One region of the Streptomyces sp. NPDC059009 genome, then DNA from elsewhere that is predicted to be linked to it. Evidence: riboswitches for the same ligand, from Rfam matches in the RefSeq annotation. Region 1 holds a riboswitch; each other region holds the start of a gene.
The links. Region 1 has a riboswitch for cyclic di-AMP ahead of ACFWYM_RS20020 (M23 family metallopeptidase). Riboswitches for the same ligand answer to the same signal wherever they lie in the genome.
Positions count from the first base shown of each region.

Region 2: another riboswitch for cyclic di-AMP. It lies ahead of ACFWYM_RS37570 (C40 family peptidase); the one in region 1 lies ahead of ACFWYM_RS20020 (M23 family metallopeptidase).
Region 3: another riboswitch for cyclic di-AMP. It lies ahead of ACFWYM_RS22955 (transglycosylase family protein); the one in region 1 lies ahead of ACFWYM_RS20020 (M23 family metallopeptidase).
Region 4: another riboswitch for cyclic di-AMP. It lies ahead of ACFWYM_RS01850 (M23 family metallopeptidase); the one in region 1 lies ahead of ACFWYM_RS20020 (M23 family metallopeptidase).

Region 1 is NZ_JBHYJB010000019.1:14,318-18,217, forward strand. Features, by position in the region: gene ACFWYM_RS20015 (GntR family transcriptional regulator) at 62-766, opposite strand; gene ACFWYM_RS20020 (M23 family metallopeptidase) at 969-1,757, opposite strand; cyclic di-AMP (ydaO/yuaA leader) riboswitch at 1,770-1,933, opposite strand; gene ACFWYM_RS20025 (M16 family metallopeptidase) at 2,152-3,534, opposite strand; gene ACFWYM_RS20030 (M16 family metallopeptidase) at 3,582-3,900, opposite strand, start outside.
Region 2 is NZ_JBHYJB010000050.1:6,417-10,316, forward strand. Features, by position in the region: gene ACFWYM_RS37550 (ATP-binding protein) at 1-131, shown strand, start outside; gene ACFWYM_RS37555 (LysR family transcriptional regulator) at 178-1,083, opposite strand; gene ACFWYM_RS37560 (LysE family translocator) at 1,185-1,820, shown strand; gene ACFWYM_RS37565 (DUF6328 family protein) at 1,759-2,331, opposite strand; gene ACFWYM_RS37570 (C40 family peptidase) at 2,412-2,882, opposite strand; cyclic di-AMP (ydaO/yuaA leader) riboswitch at 2,886-3,053, opposite strand; gene ACFWYM_RS37575 (hypothetical protein) at 3,436-3,741, opposite strand; gene ACFWYM_RS37580 (ATP-dependent Clp protease proteolytic subunit) at 3,749-3,900, opposite strand, start outside.
Region 3 is NZ_JBHYJB010000023.1:48,616-52,515, reverse strand. Features, by position in the region: gene eno (phosphopyruvate hydratase) at 1-212, opposite strand, end outside; gene ACFWYM_RS22955 (transglycosylase family protein) at 560-1,294, opposite strand; cyclic di-AMP (ydaO/yuaA leader) riboswitch at 1,300-1,492, opposite strand; gene ACFWYM_RS22950 (transglycosylase family protein) at 1,686-2,762, opposite strand; gene ACFWYM_RS22945 (cytochrome P450) at 2,908-3,900, opposite strand, start outside.
Region 4 is NZ_JBHYJB010000002.1:8,228-12,127, reverse strand. Features, by position in the region: gene ACFWYM_RS01855 (PP2C family protein-serine/threonine phosphatase) at 1-504, shown strand, start outside; cyclic di-AMP (ydaO/yuaA leader) riboswitch at 726-873, shown strand; gene ACFWYM_RS01850 (M23 family metallopeptidase) at 885-1,970, shown strand; gene ACFWYM_RS01845 (aldo/keto reductase) at 2,179-3,123, shown strand; gene ACFWYM_RS01840 (PrsW family intramembrane metalloprotease) at 3,202-3,900, opposite strand, start outside.

The DNA of each region.
Region 1 (3,900 bases):
GAAAAGCGGGCAGCACAAATCAAGCCCTGCGAATTACTTCTCTTTGTATACGGCGGCGCCGTTAATTCTGAACGCTCAGCGTGTTTACGGGATGTTGCGAATCCCTCACGCGATCGACGCCCCGCCGGCGCCCGAGCCCCGCGGGAAAGCGGAGGCGGTGCGCCGCCGTCGCGCGTTCCGCGTGCTGCGCGGTGAGGCCACGGGCCCGCTCCGCGTCGCCGCGGATCACCGCGTCGACGATCGCCGCGTGCTCGGCCCAGGACTCGGCGGGGGCGGCCGGCGGCTCCACCACGTACATCCAGGCGATCTTGTGCCGCAGCTGGGTGAGCAGCGTGGTCAGGCCCGGGCTGCCGGACGCCTGCGCGAGCGTCTCGTGGAACCAGCCGCCCAGGGAGCGCAGATCCTCGCTCTGGCCCCGCCTGGCGCGCTCCTGGCCGAGCCGCACGAGGCCGCGCAGCACCTTCAGGTGCGCCTCCGTGCGGCGCTGGGCGGCCCGGGCGGCGCCCAGCGGTTCGAGCAGCATGCGGACCTCCAGGAGGTCGGCGGCCTCCTGCTCGGTGGGTTCGGCGACGCACGCGCCCGCGTGCCTGCGCGTGACGACGAAGCCCTCGGCCTCCAGGGTGCGCAGCGCCTCGCGCACGGGGACGCGGGAGACTCCGTAGCGACGCGCGAGCAGATCCTCGGTGAGTCGGCCGCCCCGTTCGTAGACACCCGACACGATGTCGTCCCGAATGGCCGTGCATACCGAGTGCGCGGGAATGCGCATGACCGGACCTCCGCCTTAATCCCCGCGAAACGCGGTCGATTGACGCTCGCTCGTCAACTCTATTGCAGAGCCGCGGAATTTCCGACGGCGACCGGGAATCCATGGATTTCTTTTGGCCAAGGCTCCGAGGCTCGGGGGCCCGGAACGGCGAAGCCCCGGCTCGCGGTGGGCGAGCCGGGGCTTTCGGGGTGCGCGGTGGCCGTCAGACGTTGATGCCGTGCGAGCGGAGGTAGGCGACGGGGTCGATGTCCGAGCCGTAGTCCGGGGAGGTGCGGGCCTCGAAGTGGAGGTGCGGGCCGGTGACGTTGCCGGTCGCTCCGGAGAGACCTATCTGCTGTCCGGGGGTGACCGTCTGGCCGACGGAGACACCGATGGAGGACATGTGTCCGTACTGGGTGTACGTGCCGTCGTTCATCTTGATCACGACGTTGTTGCCGTAGGCGCCGCCCCAGCCGGCCTCGACGACGGTGCCCGAGCCGACGGAGTGGACCGACGTACCGGACGCGGCGTGGAAGTCGATGCCGGTGTGGCTGCCGGAGGACCACAGGCCGCTGCTCGCCTTGTAGGCGGTCGAGACGTACGAGCCGGCGATCGGGGAGACGAAGCGGTTCAGGCGCTTGCGCTCGGCCTCACGGGCGGCGCGCTCCTTGGCCTCGCGCTCCTTCTTGGCCTTCGCCTCGGCCGCGCGCTTCGCCTCGGCGGCCTTCTTCTTGGCGGCCTCTTCGGCCTTCTTCGCGGCAGCGGCGGCGTCGGCGGCTTCCTTCTGAGCGGTGGCCTGCGCGTCGATGCTGTCGGCGAGCGAGTCGCCGACGGAGATGGCCTGGGTGAAGCCGGTGTGCTCGACGGGCGCCTCGTCGGCGGCGAGCGCCGGAGCGGCGAGCCCTCCGATGACACCGGTCGTGGTGATCGCGGCGACACCCGCTACTTGCGCGGTCGTACGGGTGAGACGGCTCGGACGACGGTGCTTCCCGGTGGCACGGGTGAACGCCATGAAGCGGCTGATCCTTTCCTTCCCTCTCGCCTACCGGGTTAGCTGACGGGTTCGGAGCAGGAAGGTCTCCTACGGATCCCTCGCCTCGCGGCAAGGTGCCCGATTCACCCCAGGGGGACATGTGGGTCCCCGGCTCCCCTGGCTCGCGCCGTACGGGGACTCGGCGATGACTGTCCGGTGCCGCGGGTGCGGCGTACTGCGTGACGAACAGTCGGACCGACGCTAAACGGGACATCTTTCAATCGACAAACAGAAGACGGCTTTTGTAGCGCACGCCACAGGGCAGACAGGCAACCTCTCTACTAATTCGGACATATGAGGACCCCGGTGACATGTCCTGTCACCGGGGTCCTGAGCCCTGCGGAGGTCGCCTCGGCGGCGACCGCCCGTTCATCTAGCCCGTGACAACCGTCACTTCACCGATCCCGAGGGCCCTGACGGGCTCCTCGATCTGCGCGGCGTCCCCGACGAGCACGGTCACCAGGCGGTCCTGCGGGAAGGCGCTCACGACGGCCGCGGTGGCCTCCACGGTGCCCGTCGCGGCCAACTGCCGGTACAGCTGGGCCTGGAAGTCGTCCTGGAGGTGCTGCTCGACCTGGTCGGCGAGCGTGGCCGCGACGGCCGCCGCCGTCTCGTACTTGAGCGGGGCGACCCCCACCAGGTTCTGCACGGCGACGTCGCGCTCGGCGTCCGTGAGGCCCTCCGCGGCGAGGGTGCGCAGGACCTTCCACAGGTCGTCGAGGGCCGGGCCGGTGTTCGGGGTGTCCACGGAGCCGCTGATGGCGAGCATGGCGACGCCGCCGGCCCCCTCCGAGGACGAGGGCGCGGTCGAGCGCAGCACCTGGCTGAACGCCCGCACTCCGTAGGTGTATCCCTTCTCCTCGCGCAGGACCCGGTCCAGACGCGAGGTGAGGGTGCCGCCCAGGCAGTAGGTGCCGAGGATCTGGGCGGCCCACACGCGGTCGTGCCGGTCGGCGCCGACACGGCCGATGAGGAGCTGCGTCTGGACGGCTCCGGGGCGGTCGACGACGACCACGCGGCCGGTGTCGTCGGCGCTCACCGCGGGCACGGGGTACGGCTCCGCCGTGTCGCCCGTCCAGGCGCCCACGGTGTCCGCGAGGAGCGCGTCGAGGTCCGTCCCGGAGAGGTCGCCCACGACGACGGCGGTCGCCGTGGCGGGGCGAACGTGCTTCTCGTAGAAGGCGCGTACCGCCGCCGAGTCGATGCCGGAGACCGTCTCCTCGGTGCCCTGACGGGGACGCGACATGCGCGAGGTCGCCGGGAAGAGCTGCCGGGAGAGCTCCTTGGCGGCGCGCCGGGCCGGGTTCGCGGCCTCGTGCGGGATCTCGTCCAGGCGGTTGCGGACGAGGCGCTCGATCTCGCTGTCCGCGAAGGCGGGGGCGCGCAGGGCGTCGGCGAGCAGACCGAGGGCCTTCGGAAGGCGGGAGACGGGCACTTCGAGGGAGACGCGCACGCCGGGGTGGTCCGCGTGCGCGTCCAACGTCGCGCCGCAGCGGTCCAGTTCGGCCGCGAACTCCTCGGCGGAGTGCTTGTCGGTGCCCTCGGCGAAGGCCCGCGCCATGATCGTGGCCACGCCGTCGAGTCCGGCGGGCTCGGCCTCCAGGGGCGCGTCGAGGTGGATCTCGACGGCGACGACCTGCTGGCCGGGGCGGTGGCAGCGCAGCACCGTCAGGCCGTTGCCCAGGGTGGCGCGCTCGGGGGCCGGGAAGGCCCAGGGCTTGGCCGTGCCTGCCTGGGGCTGCTGGTGGAAATCCATCGCGGCGAGCGGTGCGGACTGGGTCGTGGTGTGCGGTGCGGACTCGGTCACTTCGCCGCCTCCTCTTCCTCTGCGGCCTCGTCGGCGGCGGACACGGGTTCGTACACGAGCACCGCGCGGTTGTCGGGGCGCAGGCGGGCCTTGGCGACCTCCTGGACCTCTGCCGCGGTGACGTCCAGGACTCGCTGCACGGCGGTGAGAGCCAGCTGCGGGTCGCCGAACAGGACGGCGAATCTGCACAGTTCGTCGGCGCGGCCCGCGACGGTGCCGAGCCGGTCGAGCCACTCGCGCTCCAACTGCGCCTGGGCGCGCTCCATCTCCTCGGCGGTGGGACCCTCCTCGGCGAAGCGGGCCAGCTCCTCGTCG
Region 2 (3,900 bases), on a different contig from region 1:
GCCGCGGCATGGTCATCATCCGCTGGCTCACCGCCGAGTGCGGCGGCAAGCTCACCGTCCAGCCCACCTCCGAGGGTGGCAAGACGGTCTGGATCAGCCTCCCTTGGACCCCGGCCCCGGTCCAGAGCTGAGCGCGCAGTCGACCACCGCCCTCTTCACCGGTCCCTCCACCCCCCTTCAGGGGCGCCCGAACGCACTCCGCAGCAGCGCCCGGAAGGTGTCCGCCGCGGGGCTCGGCTCGTCGGCGCGGTACACCACCGAGATGGTGCGCCGCAGATCGCCCGGCTCGAGGGCCCGCACCCCGACCGGCGCGGGCGCCGTCCGCGCCACCATCTCCGGTACGACGGCGACGCCGAGCCCCGCACTCACCAGGGCGCACACCAGCGCGTAGCCGGGAGTCTCGACGAGGACGGAGGGTGTGGCGCCCGCGCGGGCGAGGGCCGACTCCACCACCGTCCGGTACGGGTGCGAGGGCGCCATGCTGATCAGGGGCTGCCCGGCGAGCTCGGCCAGCGGCAGTCGCGCGGACCCGCTCGACAGCACCTGCCCCGGCGCGGTCACCAGGACCAACTCCTCGACCAGCACGGTCTCTTGGCCCACCGAAGCGGGCAACTGCGGTGGCTCCGCGGGCTGGTAGTAGTGGGTGAGGGCGAGGTCCACCTCGCCCTCCGCCACCGCCGCGATGCCGAGCGGCGGTTCATAGCCCGTGACGGTCAGCTCCACGTCCGGGTGGGCGCGCCGGAACGCGGTCAGGGCGGGCGGCAGCAGATGGATGCCCGCGGTCGTGAACGTGCCGAGCCGGAGCCGCCCGCCGGAGAGCCCCGCCACCTGCGCCAGCTCGTGCCGCGCCCGCTCCATCTCGTCGAGCACCCGCCGGGCCCGCGCGAGAAGGAGCTCGCCCGCACCCGTCAGCCGCGCCCCGCGGTGGTGGCGCACCAACAGGGCGGCGCCCGCCTCCCGCTCGAGCTTGGCGAGCTGCTGGGAGAGCGCGGGCACGGTGTAGCCGAGGCGCTCGGCGGCCCGGGTGATCGAACCGGCCTCGGAGACGGCGACGAGGGCGGCGAGGCGCGTCGGGTCGTACATGGGGAATTTCCTCGGCCGGGCTGAGCCTAAACGACTGCTTAAGTCAGACCCAGGATATTCCACATACCTGCTGAAGGCCCGGTCCAGGCACTCTGGGCCCCATGGACGCACAACTGCTCGCCTTCACCGGCCTCGCCGCCGCGCTCGTCGCCATGCCCGGCGCCGACTTCGCCGTCGTGGTGCGGCACGCCCTCGTCTCCCGCCGCTCCGGCGCCGTCTGCGCGCTCGGCATCGCGGCCGGGCTGCTCGTGCACACGGCGCTCGCGGTCGCGGGGGTCGCGGCGGTCCTCGCGTCCGTACCGGCGCTGTTCCGCGCGCTCCAACTGGTGGGCGGCGCCTATGTGCTGTACCTGGGGGTGCGGGCGCTCGAAGGGTGGGTGCGGACGCGCGGGACGGCGCGGGCACAGGCTCCGGACGCCGTGGCGGTGACGGATGTGCGGGGCGGGCTGCGCGAGGGCTTCCTCACCAACGCCCTGAACCCGAAGGCGTCGCTCACCTTCCTCAGCGTGCTGCCGCAGTTCGTGCCCGACGGCAGCCCGGCGATGCCCCGCACCCTGCTGCTCGCGGCGATCGTGGTGGCGCTCGCCGTGCTGTGGTTCCAGGCGGTGGCCCTCCTGGTGGACCGGCTCGGGGCCTGGCTGCGGCGGCCGCGCACCGCCCGCGCCATCGAGGGCCTCACCGGCACCGCGCTCGTCGCCCTCGGTCTGGCCCTGCTGTGCGAACCGCTCCTCGGCTGAGGCGCACCGATCCCCGGCGGACCGGCCGCGACGAGCGGCCCGCGCGCCGCACCAGCCGCGGCAGCACGCCCCACAGCGCGCCGCACATCAGGAGCGTCCCGGCGCCCGCGCCCACCCCGGCCGCCCGGCCCGCCGTCACGTCGACGACGAGCAGCACCGCCCCGCCGAGGGCGAGCACGAGCACGCCCATGCCGACCCCGGCGAGCCGGGAGGAGACCCGTACCACCAGCGGCTTGGCACCCTGGCGGAACAGCGCGCGGTGCAGGGCGGCGGGCGCCGTGAAGAGGGCGGCGGCCAGCACCGCGAGCAGCAGCGTGACGACGTACGTGCCGCGCTGCACGGTGTCGAGCGACGGGAAGCGCGGGGTGAACGCGAGCGACAGCAGGAACGCGAAGAGGATCTGGACGCCGGTCTGGGTGACCCTCAACTCCTGGAGCAGCTCGGAGAAATTGCGGTCGGCCCGCTGAAGTGGCGTCTCGTCGCGGGCCGTACAGAGGTGGCGGGCGGGCATGGCACACGAGTAGCCGCGCCCGCCCGCCTCAACCGTCCACGGGGACACGGGCTCCGCGGACGGGGGGGAGAACAGGGAGATCAGCGCACCCTGCCGTACCAGACGCTCTTGGTCCAGATCTTCTGCTTGCGCACCACGTCACCCGTCTTCGGCGAGTGCCAGATCTTGCCGCCGCCGGCGTAGATCCCGACGTGGTAGACGCTCCGGCCCGAGTGGAAGAACACGAGGTCGCCGGGGGCCCGCCGGGACTTCGAGATGTGGCGGGTCTTGTTGTACTGCTGCGCGGCGGTGCGCGGCAGCTTCTTGCCGGCCTTCTTGAACGAGTACAGCGTCAGGCCCGAGCAGTCGAACCGGTTCGGCCCGACCGCCCCATAGCGGTACGGAGAGCCCTTCTTGGAGGCCGCTACCTTGAGCGCTTTCGATGCGTGCGTGGCCGCTTGTGCGTCGCTTGCGAGGCCGGGAGCCACGATGGTCCCGCCCACCGCCGCGAGCGTCAGTGCCGACGCGGCGCCGGCCCTGGTGAGCAACGGAACACGATTCAGCGCAGTCATGCGCAACCCTTCGTCAACCGCCTGTGAAGGATGACCTGTCGGATTCGGGCTGGCGAAGTTGCCCGGCCGCGGTGTGCGGCTTCACCCCAAGGGCCGTCCGGATCAAGCCCGGTGGCCCGTCGTGCCTGGGTCCTCCACTCCTGCCGATGCATTCTTCGTCGACCGGTCATCCGGGCAGCGGCAGGACTCGGCGTCCGCCCGGACCGCCCCGCCGCGGTGGCGGGGGCTTGTCGTCGAAAGGGATCTTGACCCGTCAACCCCGAGAATTCCGAGCCGAATCGGCAGTTTGTGAGGCTCCTCACGACTGACCTGTTCGGGTGGACAGCGGTGAATGGGGGAAATCGGCGCGACGGCGGAGCATCGCTCGACCAGCACCGGAATCACGTATTCCGGTGTGCGCGTACAAACCTTGCGCAACTCTGGACCGCGTCCGGGCCGACGCCCGCCTACGCTGATCAGGGGACCACGTCTGGTCCGTTTCACGCCGCGACCGGACGGCGCGGCGCGGGGCGCGCGGCGCTCAATGGGCCGCGCGCCGACCGTCGACGGGCCCTCAACCCCCGTTCGGTGGCGGCACGGTGACGCGCTGTGACCGCCGTTCGCCGTCCAGCACCCGCAGGGCCTGGGCGAGCGTCGAGGCGTGCACCTCGCTCTCGCCGCGCTGGTGCATCAGGGCCAGCGCGTCCCGCAGTTGGGTCGCCTTGCCGACCAGCGCCTGGGCGGCGCGCAGTCCGCCGTACGTGGTGGTGGAGCGGGCCGGGTTGATGCGGCCGAGGAGGTCCACGGCCTCCAGGTAGCGGTCGATCAACTCGCCCTCGGCGCGCGTCAGCGCGGGCAGCGGCGGCAGTTCGGGCAGCATGCGCGGCTCACCTCGCGCCCGGCGTGGCGCCCTGCGCACCCCGGCGGCCCGGGACGACCCGGTCCACGAGTCCGTACGCGACGGCCTCGTGCGCGTCCAGGATCTTGTCCCGCTCGATGTCGGCGGCGACCCGCTCGGGGCTCTGCCCGGTGTGCCGGA
Region 3 (3,900 bases), on a different contig from region 1:
AGGACGGCCTTCTCGACACCCTTGCCCTGGTAGCGGTTGGGGTCACCGTCACGGAGCTCGATGGCCTCGAAGGCACCGGTGGAGGCGCCGGACGGGACAGCAGCACGACCCGTGCTGCCGTCGTCGAGGCCGACCTCGACCTCGACCGTGGGGTTGCCTCGGGAGTCCAGGATTTCCCGGGCTACGACGACGTCGATGGACGGCACGAGCATCTCCTTCTGGGATGTGACGCGAGTACGCGCGGTACGCGGGGTCGCTTTGGCCCTGCGTCTCCTGAGCCTAACGGGCTCCGGAGCTTCGGCCAGCCGACCGCCCGCCTCCTGGGACGAACAGGGGCCCAAATACCTTGGAATCAGGGCGTAAGCCCATCTTCTCTACTCGCTAGTAGCGAACAAGGGGGCCGGGCCGGGGGTCGGACGGGTGCCCGGACATGCCCCCGCCCCGGTGCGTACGGGGGATACGCGCACCGGGGCGGGGAGCCCGTGGGGACGGGGGTGCCCTGCGGCAGGTCAGGGCGGGAGGGCCGCCTCAGCTCACTGAGGTGCGGCTCGCCTCAGCCTCAGCTGAGGTGCAGCTGCTGGCCCGGGTAGATGAAGTCGGCGTCGTCGATGATGTCGCCGTTGAGCTTGTAGACCTTCTGCCAGCCGCCCTTGACGTGGTGCGACTCGGCGATCTTGGAGAGCGTGTCGCCCTTCTTGACCTTGTACTCGCCGTCGCCCTTCTTGACCGTCTTGCCGGTCGGGGTCTCGACGGTCTTCTTCGAGTCGGACTTCGGGGCGGTCTGCTGCGGCTGGGCCTGCGGCTTCTGCTGCTGCTGCGGGGCCTGCTCGGTGCGCTCGGCCTGCGGCTGCGGCTTCGGCTTCGGCTTCGGGGCCTGCTGCTGCGGCTGCTGCTGCTCGGTGGAGCCGCCACCGCTGTACGAGGCGTTGGAGAGGCCGACGCCACAGCTCGGCCAGGCACCCTTGCCCTGGCCCGCGAGGACCTTCTCGCCGATCTCGATCTGCTGGGCCTTGGACGCCTTGTCGGCGGTGGGCGCGTACTTGGTGCCGCCGTAGGCGGACCAGGTCGACGGCGAGAACTGCAGGCCGCCCTGGTAGCCGTTGCCGGTGTTGATGGACCAGTTGCCGCCGGACTCGCACTGGGCGACGGCGTCCCACTCGGAGCCGGTGGCGGCGGAGGCGGAGCCGGCCGCCATCAGCGGGGCGGCGGCGGCGACGCCGGTGACACCGGCGAGCGTGACGACGCGGGTGGCCTTGGACGGACGACGGTGCTTGCCCTTGCTGGAACGCAGCATGAGTTAGATCCCCTCACCGACGCCTGCGAGGTGAGCTGTCGGGTTCGGGCCAGTGAGTGCCCGGCCGCGCTTCCTTGAGCGCGACTTAACCCCTAGCCGTTCCCAACCCCGTCCGGCGGCTCATGTGTTGAGCCACCGTCCGGGTGGGCCCGGCGCAAACCTTGGGTCCCCCGCTCCTGCCTACGGCGCTTGACGCGACGACTGTTCCCGTCCGGCGGTTGGCAGGATTCGGCGTACCGACCGGCGGGGCCCGCAGTGGCGAGCGGTGATGACCGTAGGCACGCGATCCCCGGAATTTCAAAGACGATCAGGGCTTCTGAGACCCATCTCTCACTCGCGCCAAACCGGACATTTACGAATAAGGAGGCCGGGTGCCTACCGTCAACTTCCCTTACTTTTCGCCCAGATCGAGGCGCTGACCGGGAAGGATGAGGTCCGGGTCGGCTCCGACGGCCTTCTTGTTGCCGTCGTAGAGGGCGGGCCATCCGCCGTGCACGTCAAGGTCGTCGGCGATCGCCGAGAGGCTGTCCCCAGGGCGGACCGTGTAGGTGCCGTCGGCCGCGTCCTTGTCGCGCGACTGCCCGCGGGAGGCGTGGCGCCCCGAGCGGTCCTTGGCGCCGTCGTGGGCCCCCTCGTCGGCGTGCCCGCCGCGGTGGCGGCCGCCGCTGGAGGGCGTGGAGTCGGACGGGGCGGGCGCGGGGCCGGCCTCGTCGTCGCCGGGGGAAGTGGGCCCGTCCTGGCCGGACTTGTCCGGGTCCTCGCTGCCCTCGCCGCCCTCGCTCCCGGAGGGCTTGGACGGGGACGGCTCGGCCCCGTCGTCCGCGGGCTCGGAGGCACCGTCGGAGGGCTCGGCGGAACCCTCGGAGGGCTTCGAGGCGTCGTCGGACGGCTTGGACGTCTCGTCCGTGTTGCCCGGCTCGTCGTGATTCTTGTCTCCGGCGGAGTCACCACCGCCGGGCGTGTCGCCACCGTCGCTGCCGCTGTCACTGCCGCCGGGGGTCTCCGACGAGGGGTCGGACGGGGCGTCAGACGGGTCCGAGGAGTCGGTGGGCACCGGAGTGGGAGCGCCCGGGTCGACGTCCGGGGCGGTGCCGTCCTGAGTGAGTCCGGCCACCGCGGAGCAGCTCGGCCAGGCGTCGGGGCCCTGGTCCTTCAGCACCTTCTCGCCGACGGCGATCTGCTGGGAGCGGCTGGCCTGGTCGGCGCTCGGCGCGTAGTCGAGACCGCCGTAGTTCTCCCAGACCTCCTGCGAGAACTGCAGCCCGCCGTAATAGCCGTTGCCCTCGTTGGCGCTCCAGGAGGCACCGCTCTCGCACTCCGCGAGCCGGTCCCAGGTCGCGGCGTCCGCGGCGCTCGCACTGGTGGCGCCGAGCAGCGGGATGGCGATGGCAGATCCGGCGACCCCCGCCGCGACGACGAGAGCAGGGGCCTGACGGGGGCGACGGTGACGACCGTTCCCGGAGAGCATGCGCGTGCCTTTCCGTGGCTGCCGCGGCGGAGGACGCCACGGTCGCGGGTGGTGCCGCGATGACTGGTGAACGTAGCGGGACTCGAACGCTTGTCACAAGTCGATGCAGCGGAGATCACGTGAAAGTCACAGCCCTGACGGAACGTCAGCTTCCGTCGCTTCCGGCCGAGTTCTCCGGGGGCGTGAACTCCACCGGCAGCGTGCGCAGTCCGCGCATGATGAGCCCGCCGCGCCAGCGCAAATCGGCAGGTTCCGCCGCGAGCCGCAGGTCGGGCAGGCGCGTGAGGAGGGTGGCGAGCGCCCGCTGCCCCTCCAGCCGGGCGAGGGGCGCGCCGAGGCAGTAGTGGATGCCGTGCCCGTACCCCAGGTGCTGGTTGTCGGCGCGCGCGAGGTCGAGGGTGTCGGGCCCCTCGAAGCGCTCCGGGTCCCGGTCGGCGGCGGCGAGCACGACGAGGACGGGGTCGCCGACGGCGATGTCCTGGCCGCCGATGGTGAGCGGCTCGGTGGCGAACCGCCAGGTCGCCAGCTCCACCGGGCCGTCGTAGCGCAGGAGTTCCTCGATGCCGGTCTCCAGGAGGCCGACATCGCCTTCCCTCAGGGCGAGTTGGAGCCGCTCGCGCTGTTCTGGGTGCGTCAGCAGAGCGTACGTGCCGTTGCCGATGAGGTTGATGGTCGTCTCGAAACCGGCAAACAGGAGGATGAAGGCCATCGCCGCGGCCTCGTTCTCCGTGAGGTGCTCGCCGTGGTCGGAGGCCCGGATGAGGCCGGAGATCAGGTCGTCGCCCGGCTCGTCGCGCTTGCGGTGGATGAGCTCGACGAGGTAGTTCCGGATCTTCTTCACGGAGCGGGCGACGCCGCCGCGCGGGCCCTTGCCGTGGCGGATCATCATGCCCGCCCAGTCCCGCAGGTCGTCCTGGTCCTCGCGCGGGACACCGAGCAGGTCGCAGATCGCGTAGATGGGGAGCGGGAAGGCGAAGTCGTGGATGAGGTCGGCCTCGCCCTCCGCCGCGAACCGGTCGATGAGCTGGTCGGTCAACTCCTGCACGCGCGGCGCGAATTCGGCCACGCGGCGCGGGGTGAACGCCTTCGAGACGAGGCGGCGCAGCCGGGTGTGGTCCGGTGGGTCGATGTTGAGCAG
Region 4 (3,900 bases), on a different contig from region 1:
GGCACGCGGCGCGACGGGCTCGACGCCTTCGAGGGGTTCACCACCGCCGTGCTCGCGGAGATCCCGCGCGGCCAGGACGTCGTACGGGTCATCAACCGGGGGCACCCGGAGCCGCTGGTGCTCCGGGGCGACGGGCGGATGTGTGTGCTCTCGCCGACGGAGCCCGCGCTGCCGCTCGGCATGGGCGAGTTGGGGAGCTGGCCGGACCGGGCGGACGAGACGGAGTTCGCGCCCGACTCGACGCTGCTGCTCTACACGGACGGCCTGTCGGAGGCGCGGGACGCGAACGGGGAGTTCTACGACCCGGCGGCCCGGCTCGGCGGCCGGATCTTCGCCGGCCCCGAGGGCCCGCACACGCTCCTCGCGACGCTCGCCGAGGAGGTGCGGGAGCACACGGGGGGCGGGGCGACGGACGACATGGCGCTGCTCGCGGTGCGCAGGCCGACGGCTGAGGAGGGCCCCGCCACGGCCGGCGGAGGGGACTCTGTCACGCCCCGTGACTGAACGGCGCCCCTCCGCTCAACAGCTGACAGAACGTCAGTGGAATGTGAAGGTCCGGTGGGCAAAATCCTGCGGTCAACTCGCCCTGGTCCGGACCCCGGTGTCCCAATAAGTACGGGCCAAAGGCGTTAATGATCAGTGGGAACAGCTTGGAATCACGCAGGGGTGTCTATTAACGTTCGATAACGCAGCGCGGTCGTCCCAGCCGGCACACGAGTCGGCTCCGTGCGCACACGCCTAATCCCGCAAGGGAGCCGGGGAACCACCAACTTGGGGTGAATCGGGCATCTGTGCCTCCGTGCCAGATGTTCGTAGGAGACCTTCCTGCTCCGAACCCGTCAGCTAACCCGGTAGGCGAGAAGGAAGGAAAGGAGTGCGCCCCAGTGGCGTCCAACCGGCCTGCCCCCCAAGCCGTGTACGTGCCGAATGACGACGACTTCGGCGGGTACGACGAGGAATCCTGGGAGGAGTGGAATCCGACCGAGGATTCCGTCCGCCCCGTCCGCGGCAGGCACCGTGTGCACAAGAAGGGCGGCGGGTTCGCCCGCAGCTCCACGGTCCTCGGCGTCGGCGTCATAGCCGCTGTCGGCGCGGGCGGCATCGCCACCGCGCAGGACGGCAAGTCGCCGGTCGCGATATCGATGCCCGACATACCGGGCGTGGACGCCGTCAAGGACTCGCTGCCGGAGGCCAAGTCCCTTCCGGGCGTGGGCTCTTTGATATCCGACTCGGACTCGTCCGAGCCCTCCGGCCCCGCGGCCGCCCCGCTCACCGGCGCCGGTGTCACCTCCCAGGACGCCGAGCAGGGCACCACCGACGCGGGCGAGGCCCTGCGCGCCCGCATCATGCAGCAGGCCGAGAACCAGCAGGACCAGGTCGACGACAAGGCCCAGGCGGCGGCCGAGGCGGCCGCCGTGAAGAAGGCCAACGAAGAGGCCAAGGCCACGCAGGACGCCGCCGAGGCGAAGGTCGCCGCCGCGAAGAAGAAGGCGGCCGAAGAGGCCAGGCGCAAGGCCGAGGAGGCCAAGCGCAAGGCGGAGGCCGAGCGCCTCGCCAAGCTCGCGAAGAGCTACACGCTCCCCGTCGCCTCGTACACCGTCACCGGCACCTTCGGGCAGCCCGGCTCCATGTGGTCCTCCGGCTACCACACGGGCCTCGACTTCGCCGCCCCCACGGGCACCCCGATCAAGGCCATCCACTCCGGCACCATCAAGGAAGCGGGCTGGGCCGGGGCGTACGGCTACCGCACGGTCCTGGAGCTGGACGACGGCACCGAGCTGTGGTTCTGCCACCAGTCCTCGCTCAACGTCAGCGCCGGGCAGAAGGTCCGCACCGGTGACGTCATCGGCCGCGTCGGCGCCACCGGCAACGTGACCGGGCCGCACCTGCACCTGGAGGTCCACCCGGGCGGCCAGTCCACCGGTGTCGACCCCGCCGCCTGGCTCCGCGACAAGGGCCTCACTCCCTGACGCCGCAGCGGTATGCGCTGAGCGGTAAGCGCTGAGCGGTAGGCAGTGGGCGGCGAGCGGTCATCCGTGCGCGGTACGCACTCCTGATCCCCGGCGGTCCTGGCGGCAACCCCCCGACGTCAGGGCTGCCGGTCCGGCATGCCCGCGAACGGCCGGGAAGAGTGTACGGAGCATGGAATTCCCTGATCCGTAAGGGCGTTGACGGAGTATGACTTCTCTTCGCACGCTCGGCTCTTCCGGCCTCGAGGTCTTCCCCCTCTCCCTCGGCGGCAACGTCTTCGGCTGGACGGCCGACGAGGCGCAGTCCTTCGCGGTGCTCGACGCCTACACCGCCGCGGGCGGCAACTTCATCGACACCGCCGACGCCTACTCGGCATGGGTGGAGGGCAACAAGGGCGGCGAGTCCGAGACCGTCATCGGCAACTGGCTGCGGGCGCGCGGCAGGCGCGACGACGTCGTGATCGCCACCAAGGTCTCCCGCCACCCCGAGTACATGGGCCTGCGCGCGGACAACATCAAGGCCGCCGCCGACGCCTCCCTGCGCCGCCTGGGCACCGACTACATCGACCTGTACTACACGCACTACGACGACCCGGACGTCCCGGTCGAGGAGATCGTCGGCACGCTCGACGAGCTGGTGACGGCGGGCAAGGTCCGCGAGATCGCCGCGTCGAACATCTCCCCCGAGCGGCTCCAGGAGTTCCTGGACTTCTCCGACCGCGAGGGCCTCGCCCGCTACGTGGCGCTGCAGCCGCACTACAACCTCGTCTCCCGCGACACGTACGAGGGCCCGCTCCAGGAAGTCGCGTCCCGCGCCGGCCTGGCCGCCGTCCCCTACTGGGCGCTCGCCTCCGGGTTCCTCACCGGCAAGTACCGCCCGGGCACGACGGTGGAGAGCCGGCGGGCGGCGGGCGCGGGCAAGCACGTCGGCACCGAGCGCGGCACGAAGGTGCTCGCCGCCCTCGACGAGATCGCCCTGGACCGCGGCGCCGAGGTCGCGACGGTCGCCCTCGCCTGGCTCGCCGCCCGGCCCACCGTGGCGGCGCCCATCGCCTCGGCGCGCACGGTGGAGCAGCTGCCCGCGCTGCTCGCGGTGGCGGACCTGGAGCTGACGGAGGCGGAGGTCGCGCGGCTCACGGAGGCGAGCGCCTGACGGAGGCCCGCGCCTGACGGAGGCCCTCGCCTGAAGGAGGCCCTCGCCTGACGGAAGCCCGCGCCTGAGGCCGGTGTTTCAGCCGCCCCGGTAAGGGTTCTTGTACGCGGGATCGTTGTACGAGGGGTGGGGCGCCGTCGGCTGCCCGTACGGGTATCCGTACGGCGGGCCGCCCTGCGCGGGGAACCCGTACGGCGCGCCCTGCACCGGCATCCCGTACGGCGGCGGCACCCGGACCGGCGCCGTGGCCTGCGCCGCGTACGCGAGGGCGGGGCGCGCCACCTCGCGGCGCTCCCAGAGCGCGTGCAGCAACTCCCGCTCCCGTACGACGAAGTCGGCGCCCGCCCGGCCGCGGCGGCCCCGATGGCGCAGGAACGCCAGCGACGTCGCGTGCGCCTCGTACCGCGCGACCGTGCGGGCCGCCTGCTTGCCGAAGGTGTGGGCCGCGTAGTCGCGGGCGATGGCGCGGGCCCGCATCGAGCCGAGGGCGTACGGCTCCGGCGGGGTGAGCCAGCCTGTGGCGACGTAGGCGGGCAGCTCGGCCCGGACCGTGCGCAGCTCGCGCTGGCGGGTCCAGATGATCAGCCAGGTGAGCAGGCCGAACGCGGGCACCATGAAGAGGCCGTAGACGGTGATGAAGCCGTAGTCGCCGTAGGTCGCCGAGCCGTTCCACAGCGCGTGCATGCCCATGGCCAGGAGCAGGCCGCCGACCGGGATCAGCGCGCGGCGCACGTGGTGGCGCTCCGCGCAGAGCGCGGCGACGCCGAAGCCGATGCC